Regions from separate parts of the Rossellomorea sp. RS05 genome, predicted to be linked through region 2. Evidence: a T-box and tRNA genes for the amino acid it is inferred to sense, from the RefSeq annotation. Region 2 holds a T-box; the other holds one or more tRNA genes.
The links. The T-box of region 2 lies ahead of pheS (phenylalanine--tRNA ligase subunit alpha). A T-box ahead of a tRNA ligase gene usually reads a tRNA of that ligase, here a tRNA-Phe.

Region 1: it encodes a tRNA-Phe, which carries the amino acid that the T-box ahead of pheS (phenylalanine--tRNA ligase subunit alpha) is inferred to sense. The anticodon was not compared.

Annotation. Positions count from the first base shown of each region.
Region 1 is NZ_JBDKWY010000003.1:358,073-372,520, forward strand. It holds gene menD (2-succinyl-5-enolpyruvyl-6-hydroxy-3-cyclohexene-1-carboxylic-acid synthase) at 1-1,267, opposite strand, end outside; gene ABJ225_RS11635 (isochorismate synthase) at 1,264-2,673, opposite strand; gene ABJ225_RS11640 (TraR/DksA C4-type zinc finger protein) at 2,945-3,718, shown strand; gene ABJ225_RS11645 (glycogen/starch/alpha-glucan phosphorylase) at 3,778-6,180, opposite strand; gene glgA (glycogen synthase GlgA) at 6,170-7,609, opposite strand; gene ABJ225_RS11655 (GlgC family sugar phosphate nucleotidyltransferase) at 7,606-8,634, opposite strand; gene ABJ225_RS11660 (glucose-1-phosphate adenylyltransferase) at 8,660-9,817, opposite strand; gene glgB (1,4-alpha-glucan branching enzyme) at 9,832-11,694, opposite strand; tRNA gene ABJ225_RS11670 (tRNA-Glu) at 11,987-12,058, opposite strand; tRNA gene ABJ225_RS11675 (tRNA-Ser) at 12,067-12,157, opposite strand; tRNA gene ABJ225_RS11680 (tRNA-Asn) at 12,162-12,236, opposite strand; tRNA gene ABJ225_RS11685 (tRNA-Ile) at 12,247-12,323, opposite strand; tRNA gene ABJ225_RS11690 (tRNA-Gly) at 12,335-12,408, opposite strand; tRNA gene ABJ225_RS11695 (tRNA-His) at 12,417-12,492, opposite strand; tRNA gene ABJ225_RS11700 (tRNA-Phe) at 12,503-12,578, opposite strand; tRNA gene ABJ225_RS11705 (tRNA-Asp) at 12,599-12,675, opposite strand; tRNA gene ABJ225_RS11710 (tRNA-Met) at 12,820-12,893, opposite strand; tRNA gene ABJ225_RS11715 (tRNA-Ser) at 12,914-13,006, opposite strand; tRNA gene ABJ225_RS11720 (tRNA-Ile) at 13,022-13,098, opposite strand; tRNA gene ABJ225_RS11725 (tRNA-Met) at 13,103-13,179, opposite strand; tRNA gene ABJ225_RS11730 (tRNA-Ala) at 13,219-13,294, opposite strand; tRNA gene ABJ225_RS11735 (tRNA-Pro) at 13,303-13,379, opposite strand; tRNA gene ABJ225_RS11740 (tRNA-Arg) at 13,384-13,460, opposite strand; tRNA gene ABJ225_RS11745 (tRNA-Leu) at 13,476-13,564, opposite strand; tRNA gene ABJ225_RS11750 (tRNA-Gly) at 13,576-13,650, opposite strand; tRNA gene ABJ225_RS11755 (tRNA-Leu) at 13,654-13,738, opposite strand; tRNA gene ABJ225_RS11760 (tRNA-Lys) at 13,749-13,824, opposite strand; tRNA gene ABJ225_RS11765 (tRNA-Thr) at 13,883-13,958, opposite strand; tRNA gene ABJ225_RS11770 (tRNA-Val) at 14,065-14,140, opposite strand; rRNA gene rrf (5S ribosomal RNA) at 14,150-14,266, opposite strand; partial or broken rRNA gene ABJ225_RS11780 (23S ribosomal RNA) at 14,381-14,448, opposite strand, start outside.
Region 2 is NZ_JBDKWY010000003.1:168,674-183,121, forward strand. It holds gene ABJ225_RS10705 (CvpA family protein) at 1-356, opposite strand, end outside; gene zapA (cell division protein ZapA) at 364-624, opposite strand; gene rnhC (ribonuclease HIII) at 753-1,676, shown strand; gene ABJ225_RS10720 (hypothetical protein) at 2,216-2,443, opposite strand; gene pheT (phenylalanine--tRNA ligase subunit beta) at 2,596-5,007, opposite strand; gene pheS (phenylalanine--tRNA ligase subunit alpha) at 5,053-6,090, opposite strand; T-box leader at 6,165-6,397, opposite strand; gene ABJ225_RS10735 (TrmH family RNA methyltransferase) at 6,435-7,202, opposite strand; gene sspI (small acid-soluble spore protein SspI) at 7,326-7,541, shown strand; gene ABJ225_RS10745 (cysteine hydrolase family protein) at 7,671-8,219, shown strand; gene ABJ225_RS10750 (M42 family metallopeptidase) at 8,264-9,349, opposite strand; gene ABJ225_RS10755 (dUTP diphosphatase) at 9,418-9,903, opposite strand; gene ABJ225_RS10760 (sigma-w pathway protein ysdB) at 10,033-10,422, shown strand; gene ABJ225_RS10765 (TVP38/TMEM64 family protein) at 10,461-11,030, opposite strand; gene ABJ225_RS10770 (DUF1294 domain-containing protein) at 11,109-11,381, opposite strand; gene rplT (50S ribosomal protein L20) at 11,444-11,803, opposite strand; gene rpmI (50S ribosomal protein L35) at 11,834-12,034, opposite strand; gene infC (translation initiation factor IF-3) at 12,057-12,560, opposite strand; ribosomal protein L20 leader region at 12,642-12,774, opposite strand; gene thrS (threonine--tRNA ligase) at 12,934-14,448, opposite strand, start outside.

The DNA of each region.
Region 1 (14,448 bases), 190 kb from region 2:
CACCCCTGTTGGCGTGGATAGCGATGGAGCGATCATTCGAAAAGAAGAAGGTATCCACATCCCGGATCGGCATGCTGTTGCTCACAAAAACGGATGATTGCTCCGGAATGGTTTCAAGGAGGCACTTCACAGCCTTGCCTTCATCCCACTCTCCAGTCACCTCTTGCATGAGGTCCTTCGTCTTTTCATTCAGTCTGATCCACTTCTCAATCCAATCCCGTTGTTTAGCTTCTCTTGCAAAACGATCACAGAAATGACGTTCATGGGCATAAACATAGTGGGTTCCTCTTCCCGTAGGATCCTGCCACTCTTCTCCACGGGTAATGACGAGTTGAGGGACATCCTCCAGCCCTTTCAAGAACAGCATGAGGGGTTTAGACACGGCCATGGCACCGAAACGGATGATCAGGTCCGGTTTCATGTCTTCCCCGACGGTACCGGCTTTCAGGAACGTGTCATAAGTATCGATGATACCATCTGTCCCATGCTTTCCGCTCCTCATGTTCGACAGCGGATCGGCGAGGATCGGAAATCCCTTTGCCCTTCCGAAGTCTGCGACAGCTTGAATGCCGTCCGGACTCATACCCGGACCACAAATGATGATGCCCCGGTTTCGTTCGTTCAAGACCTTCTCCAGTTCTTCCCCTTGATCAGGAGCGAGCGTGCGTTCACCCTGATAGACGCGTTTTGCCGTACCTTCTTCAAAGAGATCCTCCCGCAGGTCGGGAATGAGTGGTTCCCTGAGCGGGAAGTTGAAGTGCACCGGTCCGTGAGGTTCCCCGATCGACATACCGAGGCCCCGCACTGCCGCTGAGCGGGCATACCGCAAGACTTCCTGACCCGACTCAGGAAGGGCCATATCGACTGCCCATTTGACATGCCTTCCGTAGAGGTCAAGTTGGTCGATGGCCTGTGGCGCACCGACCTCCCTCAGCTCATGGGGGCGGTCGGCCGTCAAGACAAGGAGCGGTACTTTGGCATACCGTGCTTCAATGACGGCAGGATAATAGTTCGCTGCTGCGGTCCCGGACGTACAGACAAGGATGACCGGCTTCCGTTTTGCCTTGGCGATGCCGAGGGCAAAGAATGCGGCAGATCGCTCGTCCACGTTCACATACGTCTTGATGCGCGGATGATGGGTGAGCAATAACGCCAAAGGAGTAGACCGGGAGCCGGGGCTGATGACGGCTTCGTCTACTCCGTTCCTGGATAATTCATCTATGAATGCTACAAGATAATCGGTCAAGCGCTGCTGATGTTCGTTCATATCAGATTTCCCCCTAATGCCCGCTGCATCGGACGGAATTTCATTTGCGTCTCCTTGAACTCACTGTCGGGGTCCGAATGGGCAACGATCCCGCAGCCTGCATAAATGAAGGCGTGATCCCCCTTCAAGAGTCCTGAGCGAAGAGCGACGGCATACTCTCCGTTTCCATATGCATCCATCCATCCGACCGGCCCTGCATAGAGGCCTCTGTCCATCTGCTCTTCTTCCCGGATCACCTGCATGGCTTCCTTACGCGGGACACCTCCAAGGGCCGGAGTCGGATGCAGCTTTTCCACTAGCGTCAGGATCGACAGGCCGGATGGTGCCGTTCCCTTGACCGGGGTGTACAGATGTTGGATATCCTTCAGCTTCATGAGCTGAGGCTCTTCTGGTATGGATAGCCGTTCACAGTCGGAGGACAGTGCCTGACGGATCGTATCGACCACGAGCTGGTGCTCATACCGGTTTTTATCGTCCTCCAGGAGTTCCCTTCCAAGACGCTCGTCTTCTTCAAGGTCGCTCCCCCTTGCAATCGAACCTGCCAGACAGGTGGAAAGGATCTCTTCCCCGTCCTTTTTCACAAGACGCTCGGGAGTCGCTCCGATAAAACAGCTTCCTTCCTGCTCAAAACTGAAGATGAAACTGTCAGGCTGCTGTTTCCAAAGGTTATCAAGGACGAAGTCGGACGTAACTTCATCGCTGAAGGATACCTTGGTTTTCCGTGCAAGGACGACTTTCTCCATTTCCCCCGTTTTCAAGCGGTCGACCACATTGCGGACGGACTGCTTCCATTCAAGCGGGCGGATATCCTCTGCTGACATCTCACCAGGGTCCTCATGGCTCGCCGGCTCCGACGCCATCATCAACAACCGATCTTTTTCTTTAAGGCAATGCTGCAGGGAAGGGCCGCTTCCATCCGGTAGGCAAACGACATTAACCGTCAGATAATTGGCTTCTCCTGCCTTCGTAAGCATATATCTCGGGATGCGGAGGGACCCTTCATTGAATCCCGTCCATTCTTCAGAAGCAGGATTGGCAGAATCGAAACGGAAACCTCCGAATGCAAGGGGACCCGTTCCAGGCCACTCTTCCCTCGATACCACCACCGCATCAGATATGAAGCGCTTCCACTCTTTCTCGATGGCAAAAAAGCGCTCCCCCTCTTTCAATGATGAAGAAAGATCATATGAAGAGCCTGCCCCTATGAGGGAGATCGTTTGATCGCGATCCTTCCATAAAAAGCGTTCTCCTTTAAAAACCCTGCCACCGGCATGATAGAAAGAAAGTGGATCCAAGGCCCCTGTTTCTTCCACCATGCTCAGCAGCACGGGATGATTGATTTGTTGAGCCTTCAGTAAGGCTGCATCGTATGCTTGATCTATATTGGTCTTCTGGATTGTAACCAATTGAATTCCTCCAGACAATCACTTACAGTTTTCAAATCCATTACAAGATACACCTGAGTATAGGGTGTGTCAACGAAGTCATGGATATGAATCATTATTTATCCCTATTATATAATAAACCCTTTTTCCCCTTTTGAGAAACCAAAAGCGTTATAAAACCTGATGTTGGGTGGAGAAAAGGCCCATTCCCCGCACACTTCACAAGGATTCATGTTTTAACAGACCCTGTTTCGGTTAAAGTATGAGTACGATGAAGAACAAATCGAACTCTATGAAGGACGTGACATATATGCTTTCAACCCAGGAAAAGCAAAAGCTGAAAGAAGAATTGATGGACCAGAAGAATCATATCCAGGGACAGTTGGATGACAGGGAAGAAAATCCCGCCAACACTGGAGATAACGAAAATGGGGGGGAGCTTTCCCTCTATGATAACCACCCTGCAGATATGGGTTCGGAATTATACGAGCGTGAAAAAGATTTCGCACTGGACGAGCATTCAAAATCAGAACTGAACAAAATCGACGATGCCTTGAAAGCAATGGATGAAGGATCCTACGGCACCTGCAAAGAGTGCGGCAAAGAAATCCCTTTCGAACGCCTTGAGGCCATACCGACGACCCTTTACTGCAAGGACCATGCAAGTGCCCAGTCGATCGTCGATGACCGGCCTGCAGAAGAGGATATCCTTCAGCCACCTGTAAATGGGGAATTCCGCCACGAAACCGGACAGCTGGTGCGGGATACAGAAGATAGCTTCCAGGAGGTCGGCCGATTCGGTACATCGGAAACACCATCGGACTTTCAAGGCGATCATGATGATTATTCCGATCTTTATGAAGACGATGACGAGACGGAAGGGTTCACGGAAGATATGGAATCCTTCGTCGGGACGGATATGGATGGGAAGAACACGCGGGCCTATCCATCCAAGGCACATGAAGAGTACGAGGATATGCTCGATGAGAACGACATGGAGTCGACCATCGGGGACATCCCGTATAAAGAACGCGACAGCTACGTATCAGATAAAAAGAAATCTTAAGGCTCACAACAAAACGCCCGGAATGCCATTGGCATCCGGGCGATTGTTATTCAGCAGGATTATCGTACGCCTACCCCACCGATCCTCCAGATCTCACGTGCATATTCAGCAATGGTCCGGTCACTCGAAAAGTATCCAGATCGGGCGATATTGATCAGGCTCATCCGAAGCCACGACTGCTGGTCACGGTAAGCAGAAGCTACCTTTTCATGAGCTTTGGCATAGGAATCGAAGTCCCGCAGGACAAAGAATTCATCATTCTCCGCGAGAAGCGAATCATAGATGGTTTCAAAATGATCCCCCGCATCAGGAAGACTGCCGTCGACCAGCTGGTCGAGCATTTTCTTGATGCGCTCATCGTGGTGATAATACTCCATGGAATAATAACTGCCATCCTGTTGCTGCTTCATTACCTCTTCTGCCCTGAGACCGAAGATGAAAATATTTTCATCCCCCACCTGTTCCTGTATTTCGATATTGGCTCCATCCAATGTGCCGAGGGTCAAGGCCCCGTTCATCATGAATTTCATATTCCCTGTGCCTGACGCCTCTTTGCTCGCCGTGGAGATCTGCTGGGAGACATCCGCTGCCGGGATGATTTCTTCTGCAAGGGATACACGGTAATTCTCAAGGAATACCACTTTGATCCTTCCCTTGACGGATGGGTGATCATTAACGAGATCAGCGACCGAATGGATCAACTTGATGATCTTCTTGGCATAATAATACCCCGGTGAAGCCTTGGCGCCGAATATGAACGTTCGCGACGGAATATCCGCATCGGGGTTTTCCTGACATCTATTGAAAAGATGAAGGATGTGGAGGATATTTAGAAGCTGCCTCTTATACGCATGAAGTCTTTTTATTTGAATATCAAAAATCGAATCCGGGTCCACCATGATCCCATTGGTCTGAAGGATGCGATCAGCGAGTCGCTTTTTATTCAACTGCTTCGCCTTATGAAGGTCCTCCAGGAATGTAGAGTCTGCAGTATAGGACTCAAGCTCGGTAAGCCTGGAAGGATCCTTGATCCAGGTGTCTCCTATCGCCGATTGAATGAGCGACGCCAAGGGAGGGTTGCTATTTAGCAGCCAGCGGCGATGGGTGATCCCGTTTGTCTTACTGTTGAACTTCCCGGGAAAATACTGATAGAACAGACTCATCTCCCGTTCTTTCAAGATATCGGTGTGGATCTTTGCGACCCCGTTCACACTATGGCTTCCTGCTATGGCGAGGTGGGCCATTTTCACTTCCCCATGGGCGATGATGGCCATCCCTTCAATCCGGCCCCACTCTCCCGGATAGGCGTCCCACAGATCACGGCAAAACCGCTCATTGATTTCATCGACAATCATGTAGATCCTCGGCAATAGAGGCTGAAAAATCCTCACTGGCCAGCGTTCCAGTGCTTCAGAAAGGGTCGTATGGTTCGTATAGGCGAACGTCTTCGTCGTCACGCCCCAAGCTGAATCCCAGTCCATGCCGTACTCATCGATCAATACCCTCATCATTTCAGGAATGGCGAGTACCGGGTGTGTATCATTGATGTGGATGGCCACATGCTCGTGCAGATTTGCCAAGTTCCCGTGCCTGGAGAGATAGGACTCGAGTATCGTACGGATGCTTGCAGACACAAGAAAATACTGCTGCTTCAACCTGAGGACCTTTCCCTCATCCTGTGTATCATCAGGATAAAGGAATTCAGTGATGGCCTCCGTATCACGCTTATACTTCATCATGTCCCTTCCGGCTTTATAGGCATAAGGCTCTGCATTCCATAAGCGCAGCGTGTTAACCGTTGTCGTTCCGTAGCCAACGACGGGTAGATCATACGGCACGGCAGCAACGATTTCAGCATCTACATGCCTGAATGAGGGTACCCCGTCCTTCTCGGATGATTCAATCCGGCCCCAGAACGGAATCTGCATCATAAGATCCGGCTTCCTTACTTCCCACACATATCCATGACGAAGCCACTGTTCGGGGAGCTCCATCTGATAACCGTTCACAATTTTTTGTTCAAACAGTCCATGCTTGTAGCGGATGCCGTACCCGTGACCCGGAAGGTCCATGGAGGCCATGGAATCAAGGAAACATGCGGCCAGTCGTCCAAGTCCCCCGTTCCCGAGGGCGGCATCCTGCTCTACATCCTCCATGTCCTTCAAATCGATCCCCAAATCTCCAAGCCCCTCTTCCACAAGCTCATAGATCCCGAGATTCATCAGATTCTGCCTCAACAGGCGACCGAGCAGAAATTCAATGGACAGATAATACACCTGTTTTTGCTTCTGATAGCGGTACTGCTCGTTTGTCTGGATCCAGTTCATACTGATGTACTCACGGATCAGCTGTCCGAGCGTGTCATAACGATCTTGAAGAGTGGTGTCGGGGAACGCCTTACCTGATGTCATCTCCAACTTCTTCAGATAAGCTTCCTTAAATTCCTCCTGGCTAGAAAACATGACTTTCACTCCTCGAGGTGAGATCTGAATACAATTGATTGTATTTGAATGCTGATTGAGCCCAGCTGTTATCGGTTTCCATCGCATTCTTCACAATCCTTGCCCACACGTCTTCCTGTCCGTAGAGACGGATGGCGCGGCGATACGTATACAACATATCGTGGGCGTTGAAATTCGCAAACGAAAAGCCGTTTCCGCTTCCCGATTCTTCATCATACGAATGCACCGTATCATTCAATCCCCCCGTCTCCCTGACGAGGGGAAGCGCACCATATCTCATGGCGATCATTTGCCCAAGGCCGCACGGCTCGAACCTTGAAGGCATGAGGAATACATCGGACCCACGGTAAATCTGTTTGGCCAATGCTTCATCGAATCCGATCTGAACCCTGACCTTATCCGGGTTCGCAGCAGCTGCTTCCCTGAAGAACTGCTCATACTCCCAGTCACCCGAACCAAGGACGATGAACTGGACATCCTCCTTGAGCATTTCGTGAAGCACGGCCCTGATGAGATCGAGTCCCTTCTGGGCAGTCAAACGTGAAATGATGGAGATGACAGGGACATCCCGTTTTTCAAGGTCCAACCGCTCCTGCAGCTGCTCTTTATTGGTTTTTTTGCCGTGAAGATTGCCACTGAAGAATGGATGATCCCCCTGACCGGGATCGTATTCCCCGTCGTCGATCCCATTGACGATCCCGACCAGCTCCCGCTCCCTGAGTTTCAGGACTCCATCGAGACGTTCCCCGTAGTAAGGCTGTAGGATTTCGTCTTTATATGTAGGACTGACTGTCGTGATGATATCGGCAGAAATGAGGGCTCCCTTCATGAAATTCATGCACCCATGGAATTCCAGGTAATCAGGATGGGCGTAACGCTGGGGAATGCCCAGCAGATCTGTCATCACACTGAAAGGGTAGATCCCTTGGAACTGCAGATTATGGATGGTGAAAACCGTGCGGATGAAGGCATATCCTCCGCGGTCCTGATACTCGGTCCTCAGCAAGAATGGAATCATCGCGGTATGCCAGTCATGGCAATGGATGACGTCCGGATAGAACTCCAGTTCACCGATGGCTTCCAGTACGGCCCGGGTAAAGTAGGCGTACCGCTCCCCTTCGTCAACGAATCCATATAATCGGTCCCGGGCAAAGTAGTATTCGTTGTCGACGAAGTAGTAGGTGACCCCATTTTCCCTGTATTCCTCTATCCCGCAGTACTGCTGCCTCCATCCCACGGCTACGGTGAACTCCTTGATCTTCCTCATCTGGTCCTTAAAATGAGCGGAGATCCCCCCATACTTAGGGAGGATCACCCTCACATCGGTTCCAAGTTTACGAAGTTCTTTCGGAAGGGCACCGGCAACATCCGCGAGCCCACCCGATTTGATGAATGGTACACACTCAGAAACTGCAAATAATACCTTCACGAGTTCATCAGCGCTCCCTGGACCATGCCTTTACGGACGACGATGGGTTGTTCCGGGTCCCCGATGAGTCTAACTCCATCTTCGATCTTTACATCTTTATCAAGGATGACATTTTCCAATACACAATCACGGCCGATTTGGCTTTTCTGCATGATGATGGAGTTCTTGATCGTGGTTCCTTCTCCCACCTTCACCGCCCTGAAGATCATGGAATGATCCACATGACCTTTTATGAAACAGCCATTGGCGATGATGCTGTGCTTGACGCCCGCTTCGCTCGTATAGCGTGTCGGCGGCTCATCCTTTACCTTTGTGTAGATGGGCAGGTCTTTCTTGAACAGCTCCCTCCACTGATCAAGCTCAAGGAGATTCATGCTTGTTTCAAAATACTTGTCGATGGAGTCGATCCTCTCCACAAAGCCTTGATGTTCATATCCGCATACCTTCAGACCGCTCTCCATATCTTCCACCACGTCATTCATGCACGTATACCCTGTCTGATGGCGGGTTTTGATCAGATCGACAAGAAGGGCTTTTTTGATCAGATACATATGAAGGGACGATCCCCCATGCCGGATTTCCGTGATATCACATCCGATCTGGACGTGGCGGTCAAGGACCGGACGATAGGATATATTGCACACCGTATAGCAGTTGGTGATGAGGGCATATTCCTGTGTGCTGCGGGTGAAATAATCGATGTGATGGGCAAAATGATTGAACGATCCGATCGTTTCATCGTTCCTTTCAAGTCCCGGAACCGGAAAGAAGAACAAACCGTCCCTCTTTCTGTTCAGGTCCCAGTTTTTCCCCGATCCGAGATGATCCATGAGGGAACGGTACTGGTATTTAGGGAAGATGGCGACGGATCCGATATCTGAATTCACCATATTTGAAAGGACGAAATCGACCAGGCGATAGCGGCCGGCGATCGGAAGGGCCGCAAGCGAACGGTGCAATAGCAAGTCTTCGAGTGAATCGTAATAACTGGTCGCATCAATGACGCCTAACAGGGTGTTTTTCATATGAACTCCTCCTCTAAGTAGATGATCAAACTTCTTCCTGTTCGAGTAATGCCGATAGAACCGATTCCGTTACCAGTATGATTTCATCCGACTCTTCCTCAGGCATGATGACGATGCCACTCGGCACCACCACATCAGGAGGCACGATCGCCTGCTCGATATACGCATTCTCGCCGATTTCTGCCCCCGGCATGACGACGGAACGGGTGACATGGGCTCCACGCTTCACAGAAGCTCCCTGAAACAACACGGATTTTTCAACGGTCCCTTCGATCGTGCATCCTTCATTGATCAACGATCCTTCCACATGGGCATCTTCCGAGATATATTGAGGCGGTTCATTGGGATTGACCGAATAGACCCTCCAGTCCAGGTCGAAAAGATTCAGTTCATTTTTTTCATCGATGAGATCCATATTGGCCTCCCATAGGCTCCGGACCGTGCCGACATCCTTCCAGTAGCCTTCGAACGGATAAGCCATCAGCTTTTTCTTTTCATCAAGGAGAAGGGGAATGACGTCCTTTCCGAAATCATGTGTGGAGCGTGGATTGCGGTCATCCATCTCCAGGTATTCTTTCAGAAGTGACCAGTTGAAGATATAGATGCCCATGGAAGCCAGATTACTCTTAGGGAACGGCGGTTTTTCCTCGAACTCGGTCACCCTCATGGCTTCATCGGTATTCATCAAACCGAACCTGCTCGCCTCATCCCATCCGACCTCAATCACCGAAATCGTGACGTCCGCTTTCTTTTCGATATGATAATCGAGCATCTTGCTGTAATCCATTTTGTAAATGTGATCTCCTGAAAGAATCAGCACATATTCCGGATCATACTGCTCGATGTAGTTCACGTTCTGGAAGATCGCACTGGCCGTCCCTGTATACCACCGCATCTCGGAGGATTCTGCATAAGGAGGAAGCACCGTGACCCCCCCGTTCCGTCGGTCGAGATCCCACGCACTGCCGATCCCGATATACGAATTCAATACCAACGGTTGATATTGAGTCAAAACCCCCACTGTATCAATGCCGGAATTCGTACAATTACTCAATGTGAAGTCGATGATACGGTATTTGCCTCCAAAGGGCACCGCCGGTTTCGCCAGGCTCTTCGTCAATGAATTCAACCTGCTCCCTTTGCCTCCTGCCAACAACATTGCCACACATTTGCCGTTACCCATGCTAGCATCTCCCCTCATATGATTGGTTTTAAATAAACAGCTCCATAAGGCGGTATCGTCATTTCAATTGATCCCTCTTTCCCGTGATAGGCCCCTTTCGTGACAAGAAGGGGGTGGGGATTGATTTGATGTGAGCCTCCAAAGCGTTCTTCATCGCTGTTCAAGATCTCTTGATATGCTTTCACAAGGGGTACGCCCACCTTATAGTGGTGGTAGGCATCCTTGCTGAAATTACAGATGATGACCAGATGCTCTCCCTCTGAATGCCTGATGAAGGAGAAGATCTGCTGATCGGCATTATTGACATCGATCCATTCAAAACCGTCACTCCGATGGTCCCACTGGTGAAGCGGTGTTGCACCTCTATATAGATGCAGCACTTCTTTGAAATATGAGTTGAATTTGTGATGAAAATCGTAACTCATCAAATGCCAGTCCAACTGTTCCAGGTCCTTCCATTCGGCAAACGGAGCCAGTTCACTTCCCATGAACAGAAGCTTTTTACCCGGATGACCTGTCATGAACGCAAGGAGCAACCGATACTGGGCAAACTTTTGCCAATGATCCCCCGGCATCTTATCCAGCAATGACCTCTTCCCATGGACCACCTCATCATGTGAGAAAGGCAGGATATAGTTTTCCGAAAACGCATAGAGGATGGAGAACGTGATGAGGGAATGAAGCCCTCTTCTTTCTTCCGGTGTCGCTTCCATGTAGGTGAGCACATCATTCATCCAGCCCATGTTCCACTTATAGCTGAAGCCAAGCCCCCCGTAGTGAACCGGAGAGGTGACCTGGGGCCAATCGGTGGAATCCTCCGCCATCATCAGAAAGGAAGGGTCAAACTGAAACACGGATGTGTTCAACCGTTTAAGGAATTCCAGTGCCCCCTCATTCGCAGCCGACTCCCCCTGATTCGCCCAATAAATGATGTTCGCCACGGCGTCGACCCTGAACCCGTCGATGTGGTACTTCTCCATCCAGAAACGGGCATTGGATAGGAGAAAGCTCCTTACTTCTCCTTTTGCGAGGTCGAAGTTGACCGTCCCCCATGTATGATTCTCACGGTCACTATCCCGGGCATATTCATAGGCAAAGGATCCATCGAATTGATACAGTCCATGGGCATCCTTGCAAAAATGACCGGGTACCCAATCCATGATGACGCCTATTTGATGAGCATGGCATTCATTCACAAACGCCATGAACTCATGGGGTGAACCATATCTGCTTGTGGGAGCATAATAGCCTGTCCCCTGATAGCCCCACGAACGATCGAATGGATGCTCGGTCACCGGCAGGATTTCAATATGGGTGAAGCCGTGTTCCTTCACGTGCGGAATCAGTTCATCCGCGAGCTCTGAATAGGTAAGAAAACTGCCATCCCTCTTCTTTTTCCATGTTCCCAAATGGACTTCATATATGAACATTGGTTGATCAAATCGATTATGTTTCTCTTTCACCTTCATCCAATCGCGATCGCTCCACTTAAACCCTTCAAGGTCGTACACCACACTTGCAGTTCGCGGTCTGACTTCAGAGGAGAACCCATATGGATCAGCTTTCATCCTACGTTCTCCTGAAGCAGTCACAATCTCATATTTATACGTTGAGCCGGTCAAGTCTTCATCAACCCGGATCATCCATACACCTTCCTGATTGATCCTCTTAAGCTCAAATCCCCTTCCGTTCCAGTTGTTGAAAGAACCAACCACTGAAATCGATCTTGCCTCGGGAGCCCAAACGCAAAAATCAGTTGAAATGCCTGCTTTCACATGGCACCCCATAAAACGATAGGCATGCTGCATATTCCCTTCATGAAACAAAAAAACGTCATAATCTGTTAGGGACAACGTGTCCATATCCTCACCTACCATCATCAATCTCCTTACTTATTTCTTTCATCATATAAGAATTCCTTCATTTCATCATCTCCCATTTGCGACAATATTTGTTAGCTCACCACGAAAAACACCAAAAAAAGGATGAAACCCTCGAATGACAAGGTTTTCATCCCATTTCTATCCTTTTGTTTGTCGTTATTTGTCGAAATATTTTAAAAATTTCAAACGCATTACAAGTTGAAACCAGGTAGATATAAAAATCAATGCCAATCCATGCAAAAAAAAGATGTGTCGAAGATTTCCTCGACACATCTTTTTCGTATTATGACCCATACGGGATTCGAACCCGTGTTACCGCCGTGAAAGGGCGGTGTCTTAACCGCTTGACCAATGGGCCGCTTTTTATGGCGGAGAAGGAGGGATTTGAACCCTCGCGCCGGTTGCCCGACCTACACCCTTAGCAGGGGCGCCTCTTCAGCCACTTGAGTACTTCCCCATATTGGCTCCGCAGGCAAGACTCGAACTTGCGACCGATCGGTTAACAGCCGATAGCTCTACCACTGAGCTACTGCGGAATAATGAAAATGGTGGGCCTAAGTGGACTCGAACCACCGACCTCACGCTTATCAGGCGTGCGCTCTAACCAGCTGAGCTATAGGCCCACAAATAAAAATGGAGCGGGTGATGGGAATCGAACCCACGACATCAGCTTGGAAGGCTGAGGTTTTACCATTAAACTACACCCGCAAAAAAAATGGGGCGACTGATGGGAATCGAACCCACGAATGCCGGAACCACAATCCGGTGCGTTAACCACTTCGCCACAATCGCCATGAACATATGGTGGCTCAGGACAGAATCGAACTGCCGACACATGGATTTTCAGTCCATTGCTCTACCAACTGAGCTACTGAGCCGCATCTTAATAAAATATAAATGGCGGTCCGGACGGGACTCGAACCCGCGACCTCCTGCGTGACAGGCAGGCATTCTAACCAACTGAACTACCGGACCAACTTTTTTTCGCGTTAGCGAAAATAAAGATCAATATGCTGCGATAGCAAAATAGCTATCAATAGTATTCGCGTTAGCGAAAAGAAAGATCATTACATATGTATTGCAGTCACTACATCCCGATCCTAACGGATCAACATGGTATTGCGGGGACAGGATTTGAACCTGCGACCTTCGGGTTATGAGCCCGACGAGCTACCGAACTGCTCCACCCCGCGACGATAAAAGATGAAAAATATGGAGGAGGAAGGGGGATTCGAACCCCCGCGGGCTTTGACACCCCTGTCGGTTTTCAAGACCGATCCCTTCAGCCGGACTTGGGTATTCCTCCGTATGGTGAGAACTATGGTGGACCTTGTAGGACTCGAACCTACGACCGGACGGTTATGAGCCGTCTGCTCTAACCAACTGAGCTAAAGGTCCCTAGTGGTAGCGGCGGAGGGGATCGAACCCCCGACCTCACGGGTATGAACCGTACGCTCTAGCCAGCTGAGCTACACCGCCTCGTAAAACGAGTATTTCCTGGTTCTCTAACATTATAAATGGTGGAGCCTAGCGGGATCGAACCGCTGACCTCCTGCGTGCAAAGCAGGCGCTCTCCCAGCTGAGCTAAGGCCCCAAAGAAAGTGGTCGGGAAGACAGGATTCGAACCTGCGACCCCTTGGTCCCAAACCAAGTGCTCTACCAAGCTGAGCTACTTCCCGATCATGGCGCGCCCGAGAGGAGTCGAACCCCTAACCTTTTGATCCGTAGTCAAACGCTCTATCCAATTGAGCTACGGGCGCATATATGAAATTCACTGGTGCCGAGGACCGGAATCGAACCGGTACGGTAGTCACCTACCGCAGGATTTTAAGTCCTGTGCGTCTGCCAGTTCCGCCACCCCGGCTAGGGCAATTATGGAGCGGAAGACGGGATTCGAACCCGCGACCCCCACCTTGGCAAGGTGGTGTTCTACCACTGAACTACTTCCGCATATGGTGCGGGTGAAGGGACTTGAACCCCCACGCCTTGCGGCGCCAGATCCTAAGTCTGGTGCGTCTGCCAATTCCGCCACACCCGCATGATATAAATGGTGAGCCATGAAGGATTCGAACCTTCGACCCTCTGATTAAAAGTCAGATGCTCTACCAACTGAGCTAATGGCTCGTGCTGATTACCTAATAGGGTTATGCCCTATAAAAAATACAATTAAACATAAAAAAAGTGGTGCCGGCAAGAGGACTTGAACCCCCAACCTACTGATTACAAGTCAGTTGCTCTACCAGTTGAGCTACACCGGCAAGGTGTATGGTGTATTCTTTTTGCTTTGCCTTAGCTACATTGCAAAGGTTAAAGCTTCTTTACGGTAAGTTATTTTCACTTCGCTAACGCTTCGTGAAAAAACTATGGTGGAGGATGACGGGATCGAACCGCCGACCCTCTGCTTGTAAGGCAGATGCTCTCCCAGCTGAGCTAATCCTCCGTATGTACCGCCTGGCGACGTCCTACTCTCACAGGGGGAGATCCCCCAACTACCATCGGCGCTGAAGAGCTTAACTTCCGTGTTCGGCATGGGAACGGGTGTGACCTCTTCGCCAATGTCACCAGACAGGTATTCCATTGAAAGAATTGTTCTTTCAAAACTAGATAAAGGGTTGATAGTCAATCATTACCGGCGTATCGTCCAGTCCGGGAGACGCGAAGCGCCTCCTTCGTCTTACTTTTGGTTAAGTCCTCGATCGATTAGTATCAGTCAGCTCCATGTGTCGCCACACTTCCACCTCTGACCTA
Region 2 (14,448 bases):
CCGCCCAGTTTGTTCACCTGCTTCAAGATTGGAAGGTGGGCGACAAAATCAAGCATGGAGCCGATAATCTGAAGGATGATCCTCACTGCAATGAAAATGATGGTGAATGCGATCACCCGGTAGTAGGCGTCTTCCATATTCCCCGCCTGGAAGATCATCTTCAATGCCATCTGGTCGTCAAGATTCGGATAAGGAATCCACAAAGTCAGCTTGGGAGCAAGCTGATCATAATACAAATATGCTACAATGAATGAAGCGATGAAACCGAATATATGTATCACCTGCAGGATGAATCCCCGTTTCAAACCGATGAGGAATCCAAAAAGCAGGAGTACGAGCAGTATGATATCCAACATAGTTACTTCAATCCTTTAATTGTTTGATTTGCCGTTCGAGGTCTTCGTACTTCTCTTGAAGTTTGATATAATCGTTCACGGCGTTCACGGCTGTCAGGACAGCAAGTCTTCCCGTGTCGAGATACGGGTTCGCAGAGTTGATTTCTCTCATTTTGTCATCCACTTTGGAGCAGACGAAGCGGATCGTATCAGGCGCCTCTGTCCCGACGATCGTATAGTGCTGACCATATATATCCACGGTAATGCGATTTTTTTCTGCTTCAGACAATCCGAAAGACCCCCGTTCACTTAAAAATTCTACACACTATCATACCATGTACCTGTTGAGAATGGTAGAACATTGTCATATGAACTCATATCCATCGTACCATACTTGTAAAGAAGGAGAGATCCGTTTTGGCCAATACCGTCATTCAAACGACATCTGATCAGATACATAAAATGAAAGAACACTATTCTTCCGTCCTCACAGGCAAGGTGCCACCCGGTGCAGTATTCTCTGCCAAGCCTGCAGGATGCACCGTCACGGCCTATAAATCGGGAAAAGTCCTCTTCCAGGGGGCCCGGGGCGAAGAGGAAGCATCCCGCTGGGGAACGAAGGTTGCTCCTAAAGTAAAGAAGATCGACAAAAAGACCACCACCCTTCCCGAAGACTTTGCTTCGTGGTCGGTGATCGGATCGGATGAAGTCGGGACCGGGGATTTCTTCGGACCGATCACGGTTGTCAGCGCCTATGTAAAACGGGAGCATCTCGAACTCGTGAAGGAACTTGGTGTCCAGGACTCCAAAAACTTGACGGACGAGACGATCAAGCGCATCGCCAAGGACCTGATCCAGACGATTCCTTACAGTCTCCTCATCCTTCATAACCCGAAATACAATGAGCTCCAGGAAAGCGGGATGACCCAAGGGAAGATCAAAGCCCTGCTTCACAATAAAGCGATCCTGAATCTGATGGACAAAATCTCCCCCGAACAGCCGGAAGGGATCCTGATCGATCAGTTTGTGGAAAAAAATACGTACTACAAACATATTGCTTCACAGAAAAAGATCCAGCGGGACCGGGTTTACTTCAGTACGAAGGGTGAAGGCATGCATCTGTCCGTTGCGGCGGCATCGATCATAGCCCGCTATGCGTTCCTGAAGGAGATGGACAAGCTGAGTGAAAAGGCCGGCGTGACGATCCCTAAGGGTGCCGGAAGCGCCGTTGATATCGCTGCGGCCAAGATCATCAAGCGCAGGGGCGTTGACTCCCTGAAGAATATGACGAAGTGGCATTTTGCCAATAGTGATAAGGCAATCAAGATTTCGAAGAAGTAGAGGGAGGTGTCATCCTTTTGGGATGGCATCTTTTTTTGTTTTGAATAGGGTCCGTTCCTCTCCGCTCCAGGTAGCCGCTTTCCATGGGGCGTGCGGTGAGCCGCTTCGGCAGGCCTGCAGGGTCTCACCCTGCCCGCTTTTCCCGTTGGAGTCGTCTACCTTCCGCTTCACTGGACTTTGTACAAAGAATGGAGAGGGGCGGATTCGAAACTTGGAATCGCCATCTTGTTCTTACATTGGATAGAAGCTGGAGACTAGGTCGTTCGTTCCTCTGCGGTCGGCCGCTTTCCACGGGGCTTGCAGTGAGCTGCTTCGGCTTATCCCCTGAGTCTCACCCTGCCCGTTTTTTCCGTTGGAGTCGTCTGCCTTCCGCTCCGGGGGACTCTGCGATTTTCGGATAGAAATAGTTCGTTATACGCAATTTAAAATGCTTCTGTATCATGATGTATTTTCACAAGATGCTCTTCGGAAGGAAAGTGGCCCATATAATATGACTTACATTCGTAATGATCTCTTGAGCTCTTTTACTTACTCGATCTTCAGGAAAAAAATCTTTTTTGCCCTGCTATGATGAGCACAGGAGAGGTAAAGTGCTTCATTTCTTTCTTGGTTGTCAGTTTGGGTAGATAGATATCATTATCGCCAATTATGTCTTTATCCACTTCCTGCATACTGACATGAGGCAGCCTTCCCATGATTCTATTAAGATGTTTTGCAGATGAAGGGATTTGATGGAGGACAAAGGGCAGGAGGATTTCTTTCATCATCCTGAGGGGTCTCTCGACTGTTCCTGTAAGAAAAACGAGAGGATTAATAGTGAATCGCTCCGCAAAGGGATCATGCATGATCATGATGAGAGATAAGTCTAGTGGAAAAGCCAAAAAAAGATGCCGGAACCACTCCCGGCATCTTTCTTAATTTATCCCCTAAGTTCCGCTCCGGCTTTCGCTTTTACGGCGTCAAGGACTTTGTTATGGACTTTCACGACTTCTTCATCGGTCAGGGTTTTGGCCGGGTCGAAGTATTTGAGGGAGAAGGCCAGGGATTTCTTGCCTGGTTCCATATGCTCTCCTTCGTAAAGGTCGAAGACGGAGACTTCTTTGAGAAGTTTTCCTCCTGCTTCTTTGATGATGGCTTGAACGTCTCCCGCTTTCACATCCTGTGTGACGACGAGGGCGATATCCCTTGTGATCGATGGGTGACGCGGGATCGGTGAGTAGCCGAGAGGTGCTTTATCATATCCGAATACCGGTGCGGCCTTCAGTTCGAATACGTAGGTTGCGTCGAGATCAAGGTCTTTTTCCACTTCCGGATGGGTGGCACCGACGAAACCGATGACTTCATCGTTCAAGAGGATTTCCGCTGTCCGTCCTGGGTGTAATCCATCGATGACGGCTTGACGGTAGCTGATGGCATCAGATACGCCAAGGTTCTCGAACATTCCTTCGAGGATCCCTTTTGCCACGTAGAAGTCAACAGGCTTCTTCTCACCCTGCCAAAGATGCGAATGCCACAGACCGGCAAGGGCCCCTGCAATGTGCTCCTCTTCCCGTGGAAGTTCTTCCCCTTCGTTCAGGAACACGGCTCCGACTTCATAGAACGCGAGGCTGTCGTTTTGACGGGCCTTATTGTACGAAATGACTTCAAGAAGCTGCGGGACGATGCTCAGGCGCAGGTTGCTCCGTTCTTCACTCATCGGCATGAGGAGGCGGACCGGCTCTTTCACATCAAGTGCGTATTGAGTCGCTTTCTTGTCGTTCGTCAGGGAGTAAGTGATCGCCTGAAGGAGACCTGCTCCTTCCAGGTAGCGGCGGACAGCGCGACGTTTCGCCTGATATGGGCTTAAACCTCCTGCTGTGGATGCCCCTTGAGGAAGGGTCATCGGGATGTGGTCATAGCCGTAGAGGCGTGCCACTTCTTCCAATAGATCTTCCTGAATCGTGATGTCGCCTCTTCTTGTCGGAGCCGTCACGTGGAAGGTATCACCGCTTACTTTAACAGGGAATCCGAGACGTCGGAAGATGCTTTCCACTTCCTCAGCGGTGATGGCTGTTCCGAGTGAAGCGTTGATCTTCTCAAGGGTGATGGATACGCGGGCCGGTTGGACGGTCATTTCATCAAAGAGGACCGTGCCTTCGAGGACTTCTCCTCCGGCATACTCAGCCATGAGCTCGGCGGCACGTTCTCCCGCTTTCAGGACGCGCTCGGGATCGACGCCTTTTTCATAACGTGTGCTCGCTTCACTGCGGAGCCCGTGATGCTTGGAAGCCCCCCTCACAATGGCGCCTGTGAAATACGCTGCTTCCAATAGGACGGTGGTGGTGTCCTGCTGGACTTCAGAGTCTGCTCCGCCCATGACGCCGGCGAGGGCGACTGGTGCCTTGCCATTCGTGATGACAAGTTGATCATCAGACAGTGTGCGCTCCGTATCATCGAGTGTCACGATCTTCTCGCCATTATGCGCACGGCGGACGACGACTTCTTTTGATCCGAATCGGTCATAGTCGAAGGCATGAAGTGGCTGACCGTACTCAAGGAGTACGTAGTTCGTGATGTCGACGACATTATTATGCGGTCGGATGCCCGCTGCCATGAGGGCGTGCTGCATCCATGCTGGTGATGGGCCGATCTTCACGTTCTTGATGATCATTGCTCCGTACAGTGGATTGTCATCTTTCGCTTCCACGCGGACAGACACGTAGTCTGACGCTTTCTCGCCGGATTCGCTCACGGATGGTTCCGGAAGCAACACATCCCGGTCGAGGATCGCCGCCACTTCGTAGGCAACACCCAGCATGCTCAAGCAATCCGAGCGGTTCGGGGTGAGTCCGAGTTCAAGGATGGAATCATCCAAGCTCAAGCGCTCCACTGCATCGGCTCCGACTTCTTCGTTTTCAGGGAATACATAGATCCCGTCAGCATGCTCTTTCGGCACAAGCTTGCTTTCGACGCCGAGCTCTTGAAGGGAACAGATCATCCCTTGGGAAACCTCTCCGCGGAGCTTCGCTTTCTTGATCTTGAAATTGCCGGGAAGGACTGCCCCTACCTTGGCTACGGCCACTTTCTGTCCTTTGGCGACATTCGGTGCCCCGCAAATGATCTGAACGGGTTCTTCTTCTCCGACATCCACGGTGCAGATATTCAGTTTATCCGCATCGGGATGCTGTTCGCATGTAAGGACATGGCCGACGACGACACCCTTGATGCCGTCCCCGATCCGCTCCACTCCTTCTACCTCGATCCCGCTGCGGGTGATCTTTTCGGCAAGTTCTTCTGGTGTGACACCTGACAGGTCCACGTAGTTTTCCAGCCATTTATATGAAACGTACATTCTTGTACCTCCTATCGATTTGTCCGGTGCGTCATACGCCCCCGTTTATTCCTTCTCGCTGAACTGTTTGAGGAAACGCGTATCGTTCGTGTAATAGTGACGGATATCATCGATTCCGTACTTCAGCATGGCAATCCGTTCAGGTCCCATCCCGAAGGCGAACCCTGAGTACTTGCTTGAATCGAATCCGGCCATTTCCAGTACGTTCGGATGGACCATTCCGGCACCGAGGATCTCGATCCAGCCGGTCCCTTTACATACGCGACATCCTTCACCGCCGCAGATCTTACAGCTGATATCCATTTCGACGGAAGGCTCCGTGAATGGGAAGAAGCTTGGACGGAGTCGGATTTCCCGGTCTTCCCCGAACATCTTCTTGGCAAATACATTCAACGTTCCTTTAAGGTCACTCATGCGGATGTGTTCATCGACGACAAGCCCTTCGATCTGTGTGAACTGATGGGAATGGGTCGCATCATCGGTGTCGCGGCGATACACTTTCCCAGGGCAGATGATCTTGATCGGTCCTTTTCCATCTGCCATCTCCATCGTCCTTGCCTGTACAGGGGACGTATGGGTGCGGAGGAGCGTTTCTTCCGAGATATAGAATGAATCCTGCATATCCCGGGCCGGGTGTCCTTTCGGCAGGTTAAGCGCTTCGAAGTTGTAGTAGTCCTTCTCCACTTCGGGACCTTCGGCAATCGTATAGCCCATACCGATGAACAGATCTTCGATTTCCTCGACGATCATGGTAAGGGGATGGTGATTCCCGCTTTTCACAGGGCGTCCTGGGAGGGTCACGTCGATTGTTTCCGATTGGAGCTTCTTCTCCACTGCTTCCTTCTCAAGGATGGCCTGCTTCGCTTCGATGGTCTCGGTGATGGCTCCGCGGACCTCATTGGCGAGGGCACCCATTTTCGGACGCTCTTCTGCAGAGAGTTTCCCCATGCCTTTCAGCGCTTCTGTCACGGGGCCTTTTTTGCCGAGATAGGCAACGCGCACATCATTCAGCGCTTTTAAATCCTGTGCTTCATTTACTTTTTCGATTGCTTCCTGTTGAAGGGATCGTAATGTTTCCTCCATGGAACATCCTCCTTTTTATCTTGCGGTCTCAGTGGACCGGTCCTTTTTTGACCAAATAAAAAAACCCCATCCCGGAAAGGGACGAGGTTTGATCGCGGTACCACCCTTATAAGCAGGCAGCGTTCGCCCACTCACTTCATTCGGATAACGGCATATGCCGGTACATCATTACATTGCCTGGGCAATGGTCCCGATGCCAACTCGAGAGGTGAAATTTCACAGCTGTCCTTCATAAGAGTGCTTTCAGTCGAGGCACTCTCTCCCTGGAGGAATTCCAGATGCTACTTTCCTCTTTCAACGTTTTTCGTATATGAGAACTATTATAGTGAATTATCGGGGAGAATTCAAACCCTTTTCGGTGTCTTCTGATTAAAATGATACATGAGGATGCCTGCAGCAATGGCCACATTCAATGATTCACTCTGCCCGTAAATCGGGATGTAGAGATTTTGATCCGTCATCTTCAGTGTATGGGAGGACATTCCGTTTCCTTCGTTCCCCATGATAAGGGCGTAGGATGCAGCAGGCTCGACGCCTGTGTATTCCACCCCGTTCTCAAGGGCCGTGCCATAAACCGGGATCCCACGCTCCTGCAGCTCCGGGATCAGCTCTTCAAGATCCATCCGCACGATCGGCAGGTGGAAATGACTGCCCTGGGCAGAGCGAAGGACTTTTTGGTTATAAGGATCCACCGTCCCCTTCCCGAGGACGACCATGTCGATCCCTGCCGCATCAGCCGTCCGGATGATGGTCCCAATATTACCGGGATCCTGGAGCCCGTCCAGGAGAAGGAAGGTACTCGCTTCGACTATATCTTCCTCCCGTTCCTGCTGCCGACAGATGGCAAAGATCCCTTGGGTGGTCTCCGTATCGGCGAGAAGGCTTCCGACCTCAGCTGATACGGTGGTGATGGATTCGGCCTCAAAGGTCCTAGGCACCTCCACTCCTTCCACGACGATCAGTTCCTGCACGACACCATCCTGCTTCAACGCTTCCTCTACAAGATGGAATCCTTCGATGATATAGGTACGGGTGAGATCCCGTTCTTTTTTGGTCAACAGCTTCTTCCATTGTTTCACGATGGGGTTTTTTGAGGATTGAATATACTTCAATCGTATCCGCTCCTTCAACGTTCTATTCAAATATCCATTATACCTCAACTTCCATACATAATATACGGGATTTGAGAGACGATAACAATGAATTCCTCATCAACCATAAAGGAGCTGGGCATAATGAGCTTGAACTTACGCAAAGCGATCATACACAATGTGCAGGGCAATTCACAGGATGAACTGAGAGATACCATCGTAGACGCCATTCAGGGAGGCGAAGAGAAGACGCTCCCGGGACTGGGTGTACTCCTCGAGGTTTTCTGGCAGAACGCTGATCCGAACGAACAGAAGATGGTCCTTGAAAAGCTTGAGAATTCCCTTCAACAGCCTCATTAAAACGAATGGCGCGCCTTCATGCAGAAGGCGCGTTTTTCATTTCACTCCAAAAGCCCCATCCCGTGGACGTTTGAGTGAAATCGTGAGTGGTAAAGAAAGGCTAAAAGCTTCGAAAGGGGAAGGAACCAAATGGGTAAAGATAACAGAGCACTCCTCGTGATCGATATGATCAATACGTTCGACTTCGACGGAGGGGAAAACCTGCTTGACCATACCCTTGACGTCGTCGATCCGATCCGGGATCTGAAGAAAAAGGCGAAAGATGCGGGTATCCCCATCATCTATGTCAACGATAATTATGGTCTATGGCAGGACAATATGAACGATATCATCGAGCACTGCAAAAAAGGGAAGGGTAGAGAAGTCATCGAGCGGCTTCACCCCGACACAGATGATTACTTCATCATCAAGCCGAAGCATTCCTGTTTCTTCGGGACACAGCTTGAAATCCTCCTTCACCAGCTGGATATCCAGCACTTGATCCTGACGGGGATCGCGGGGGATATCTGCGTCCTGTATACGGCGAATGATGCATATATGAGAGAATATGAGCTTTCCATCCCGACCGACTGTGTCGCTTCAGAGACGACTGAAGATAATGATAATGCCTTCCGGATCATCACCAAGACGATCGGGGCAGATCTGACCGACTCCCACAAGGTCGATTTCAATCACTGATCATTAGCATGCAAAAAGAGGCGCCCGCTGGCGCCTCTTTTTGATCAATCATACGTAATTTTATCGACGGTTTCACGGTCGAGCTTCTTGATGACCTCCGTGATGAGTTTCACCGCATTTTCGTAGTCATCACGATGAAGCATGGCAGCATGACTGTGGATGTAGCGGGTGGCGATGGTGATGGACAGGGCCGGTACCCCGTTCGCCGTCAGATGGATCGAACCTGAATCGGTCCCTCCCCCGGCGATGCTATCGTATTGATACGGGATGCCCAGTTCGTCTGCCGTTCTGGTGACGGCATCACGCAGGCCTTTATGGGAAACCATGGACGCATCATATAGGATGATCTGTGGGCCATCTCCCATTTTACTTGATGCTTCCTTATCGGAGATTCCCGGTGTATCACCGGCGATCCCGACATCCACACCAAAGGCGATGTCCGGCTGGATTTTCGCAGCAGATGTGCGGGCACCGCGGAGTCCGACTTCCTCTTGGACCGTTCCGACACCGTACACGATATTCGGATGATCGGCATCCTTAAGGTTTTTCAGTACATCGATGGCAATCGCACAGCCGATGCGGTTATCCCATGCTTTTGCAAGGAGCATCTTTTCATTGTTCATCACCGTGAACTCGAAGTATGGAACCACCATATCTCCCGGTTTGACTCCCCATTCCGCTGCTTCTTCGCGGCTGGAAGCACCGATATCGATGAACATATCCTTGATGTCAACCGGCTTCTTACGCGCTTCAGGAGGAAGGATATGAGGTGGCTTTGAACCGATCACACCCGTGATTTCCCCGCTATCGGTCACGATGGTCACCCGCTGGGCAAGCATTACCTGGGACCACCAGCCTCCGACGGTTTGAAAACGCAGGAAGCCCCTGCCGTCGATCTGGGTCACCATGAAGCCTACTTCGTCCAGATGACCGGCCACCATGATCTTCGGACCGTTCTCCAAACCGGTCTTCTTCGCAATCAGGCTTCCCAGGTTATCCGTAGTGATTTCATCGGCAAATGGCTCTATGTATGTTTTCATCACGTTCCGCACTTCGCGTTCATTTCCCGGTACTCCCTTGGCATCGGTCAAATCCTTGAGCATCGTCAACGTTTCGTCAAGTTTCGTCATTGTTTCGCCCCCCTAAATAATAGTCACCTTTATTATACTTGAAAGCTTCAGATTCATCAAAATATTCATTAATACCCTTCTTGCTGACGCTGATAATTCACTTCATTCTTCTTCAGGTAGGATTTAAAGATGTCTTCCGACTTGAACCCGAGAACCCGTCCAAGCTGAAGAAACTGTTGGAAGAGTGCGAGAAGGTTCTCAATGGAGCGCTCCTCCGAGAATCGGTTCACTTCACTGTACACCTTGAGGAATTCCTCTGTCGGATCCCCCTCTTCCAGTACCTCGGGCTCATCGATGGAACGGATGCCGATGTCGATTCCAAGGGAGAGGATGAAGTGGATTCCGTCTACATACTCTTCCAAGATGACCTCTTGCTCGGAAGGGGCCTTCTTGCTCCAAAACTTGAAGCACCTCGTTTCATTCGCCAATTCCCCGAGTTCGACGAGGAGGGCCAGGATTTTTTTATCGACCAGGTCGGCGTCTTGAAGTCCGTGCTCGCTTTCAATGTGCCGATCCAGTTCATTCTGCATATTCAATAGTTGATTCCAATCCATTATGCTCACCTTTCCTTTCTACACTATCTAGTATGACAAATTTTCAGAGGAATTTTAAATAAAACGAAACCTTTTTTTTATCCATCCGTATGTACATGAAGAATCCATATGCCTACGGAGGTAATCTTCATGTTTTTACTGATCCGACTGGTCCTTTTATTCCTCATTATCTATCTTCTGTACCGCTGTGTGAAATATATCCTCAATCCGAAAAGAAAGCTTGAACTGGCAAAGGAACAGCGCAGGTTTTATTTCCTGGATGATCAGGAAAATGTGCACAAGAACTTTCATGTCACCTACAAAGGGGTCCTGTTCGAAGGGGAAAAGTATATGGGGTCTACCGACCATTCCTTCGATGTGGTCTCGATCTTCGTATGGGCGGAGAACATCGCGACCCTGAAAGGGCTGAACACGGAAGACTTCCACTACGTCCAGAATGAAATCAAGGAGCGGTATCCTGCCGCCAAGATCGACTGGAAGAGTCCCATACATGAACTCCTGAAGAAAAAAGAACGGTAGCACAGCAAAGGGGGCGTCCACCAGGACGGCCCCCTTTCTTATTTGCTCGGAAAGAATTCATTCCATGAAATGACCCGCACCTTTTCCCTGAGAAGATAAAACAGGACAGCCAGGGACAGGATGATCATGACGATGATCGGCGGGGAGAACGTGGTGATGTATTGACCGAATACCGTATAAAAGAATGCCAGGGGAATATTCGAGAGGAAAGCCGCCCTGAGGAACGGTTTGAATTCCCTATGACGCTCAAGGAGACACAGATTGAGGAGCTGATAGTGGACGAACGGGATCAGCTTCAACACCGCGATCTGACCGGTCGTCAATACGGCATTCCGGCCGAACCACTTTTCCTTCAGCTTCAGGAGCCTTTCGGCGAACGTCGGAACCCCTTTGATGACAAAGAAGAAAAGAACGGATAAGAGCGTCAAACCGATCAGGGAATAAATCGTCCCGAACACACTTCCGAACAATAGACCTCCCGCCATGCAGACCAGTGCGACAGGGATGAAGAGGAACTGCCTTAAGATGTGGAACAGAATGAACAGGAAAGGGGCGATAAAACCACTCGCTTCCATGACGGCAAATGCAGCGACTAAACGATCATCCATGATGCAAAACCCCCTACTATGCCTCTGATGATGTTCACGTGCTATTCTATCCTATGAGACGCCCCCTCCTGTCAGAACTCACAAGACAAACCAGATATAAAGTCCCCCATGCAGGATGACCAGCAATGGGAAGCCTAGCCTGAACGCAACATGCTTCGTCTTATGGCGATGGATGCGCATGCCGAAGTAACTGCCGACGCTCCCCCCTAGGATCGCCACCTGCCACAGCGTCCGTTCGCTGATCCGGTACTCCCCCCGCCTTGCCTTTTCTTTGTCGCGACCCATCAGGACGAAACCGGCGATATTGATCACGATGAGATACAGATTCAATGCGATGACCCATGTTTCCATGCAATCTCCCTTTCTCTCTATGCAAAAAGGACCGGCCACCGTGGGCCGATCCCTCAACAAGATTACTTGTTCAATTGTGCTTTTGCTGCGTCAGCCAATTGGTTGAACGCATTGATATCAGAAACCGCTAGCTCAGCAAGCATTTTACGGTTCACTTCGATACCAGCAAGCTTAAGTCCGTGCATCAAACGGCTGTAAGAAAGACCGTTCATACGTGCAGCTGCATTGATACGAGTGATCCAAAGCTTACGGAAGTCACGTTTTTTCTGGCGACGGTCACGATAAGCATACATGTATGATTTCATGACTTGTTGGTTTGCTACTTTATAAAGAGTATGTTTTGAACCGAAATAACCTTTGGCTAATTTAAGAACTTTTTTACGACGTCTGCGAGTTACTGTTCCGCCTTTTACGCGTGGCATAATAATTCCCTCCTATTTCTTACTTGCTTTTTATTTAAGGTTGTCAAGCATATGACGAATGCGTTTGAAATCTCCTTTAGAGACAACAGCAGCTTTACGTAGCTTACGTTTTGCTTTAGTAGATTTATTAGCGAATAAATGGCTTGTGTAAGCGTGAGAACGTTTAAGTTTACCAGAACCTGTTTTCTTGAAACGCTTAGCTGAGCCGCGGTGAGTTTTCATTTTTGGCATGTGCTTTTCCTCCTCGGGTCGATTATTTTTCGTTGACTGGTGCGAGCACCAAGAACATGCTGCGACCATCCATTTTAGGCTTTGATTCAACGGTTGCAACGTCTTTGCACTCATCGGAGAAACGATCGAGTACACGTTGGCCGATCTCTTTGTGCGTGATCGCACGGCCTTTAAATCGGATAGACGCTTTAACTTTGTCTCCTTTTTCAAGGAACTTACGAGCATTGCGAAGTTTCGTATTGAAATCATGGTCATCGATCGTCGGGCTCAGGCGAACCTCTTTCAGATTGATGATCTTTTGATTTTTACGGGCTTCTTTTTCTTTCTTCTGTTGTTCGAACTTAAACTTTCCGTAGTCCATGATACGGGCAACGGGTGGTTTTGCAGTTGGAGCAACGAGAACAAGATCAAGATTGACGCGTTCTGCGATTTCAAGGGCTTCGTTCTTGGTTTTGATTCCAAGCTGTTCACCATTCTGATCGATCAGACGCACTTCACGGGCACGAATCGTTTCGTTTAAGATCATGTCTTTGCTAATAACTAGCCACCTCCAAGGTAATTTAAAAGAATACGCGGTATCGGTTTGCAGCACCCGACCTTCATTTCAGAAACAAAAAAGATGCGAGTGTCGAAACACCCGCATCTGATTATAAAGCACATCGCTTAATTATCATGAAAGTTACCTGGTAACTGCAAAACGCGTCATTCAGGTGAGAAGCGGGATGCCTCTACTTGTACCAAACTGTATTCAATTCACCTTAGATACTATACCATAAGACAATACCAAAGTCAAACCGGTTTGTCACAACGTATTTCATGATAGCATTCATCTCGGTAGAGTGCAACCTTTTTTTGAGGTTTTCCCGAAAGATGCATGCTCACCGGCAAAAAGAAAGACGTTATCCGCGTTTCGCTTCGGATTTCACCATATCGGCAAAGGCATCGAAGGAAAGCGTCTCTGACTTCTGTTCACCATACTTGCGGACATTGACGGCTTTTTCTTTGATTTCGTTATCCCCGACAACAAGCATGTATGGCACCTTGCTCATCTGGGCTTCACGGATCTTGTAGCCGATTTTTTCATTCCGGTCATCAATATCGACACGGAGGCCTTCAGCCTGCAATTTTTCCTGTACTTCTTTGGCATAGTCGAAATGCACATCCGGCGATACCGGGATGACCTGTACCTGAGTCGGTGCGAGCCATGTCGGGAATGCCCCTTTGTACTCTTCGATGAGGAAGGCCACAAAGCGTTCCATTGTCGAGACGACACCGCGGTGGATAACGACCGGACGATGTTGCTTCCCGTCTTCCCCCACATAAGTGAGATCGAAACGTTCCGGAAGAAGGAAGTCCAACTGGACAGTGGAAAGGGTCTCTTCTTTGCCGAGGGCAGTCTTCACTTGAACGTCAAGCTTCGGTCCGTAGAAAGCCGCTTCCCCTTCTGCTTCGAAATAGTCGATTTCCAGCTCATCCATGGCTTCTTTCAGCATGCCTTGAGCCTTGTTCCACATCTCGTCGTCATCGAAGTATTTCTCTTTGTCTTCCGGATCGCGGTAAGACAGGCGGAAGGAATACTCGTTGATATCGAAGTCTTTATATACTTCCTGTACAAGATGGACCACACGCTTGAATTCATCCTTTATCTGATCCGGGCGGACGAAGATATGGGCATCATTCAACGTCATGCCACGTACACGCTGGAGGCCAGAGAGGGCACCGGACATTTCATAGCGGTGCATGAGACCCAATTCCGCGATACGGATCGGCAACTCCCGGTAGCTGTGGATGCTATTTTTATAAATCATCATATGATGTGGGCAGTTCATCGGACGGAGAACAAGATCTTCGTTGTCCATCTCCATGATCGGGAACATATCTTCCTGGTAGTGATCCCAGTGACCGCTTGTTTTGTAAAGCTCGACGCTTGCGAGTGCCGGAGTATACACGTGGTTGTAGCCCAGGCGCTCCTCTTTATCCACGATATAACGTTCGACGATGCGGCGGACGGTTGCCCCTTTCGGAAGCCACATCGGCAGACCCTGACCGACCTTTTGGGACGTCATGAACAGATCCAGTTCCTTCCCGATTTTACGGTGATCGCGTTCCTTCGCTTCTTCAAGCAGGCGGAGATGCTCTTCCAGGTCTTCTTTCTTGAAGAAAGCTGTACCATAGATCCGCTGCAGCATTTTGTTGTCGCTGTTTCCGCGCCAGTAGGCACCTGCGATGCTGAGGAGTTTGAACTCCTTGATCTTGTTGGTCGACGGGATGTGGATCCCGCGGCAAAGGTCGAAGAATTCGCCTTGTTCGTAGATGGATACCTGCTCCCCTTCAGGGATGGCTTCAAGAAGCTCGAGCTTATATTCATCGCCGACTTCCTCATAAATGCGCTGGGCTTCATCACGGCTTACCTC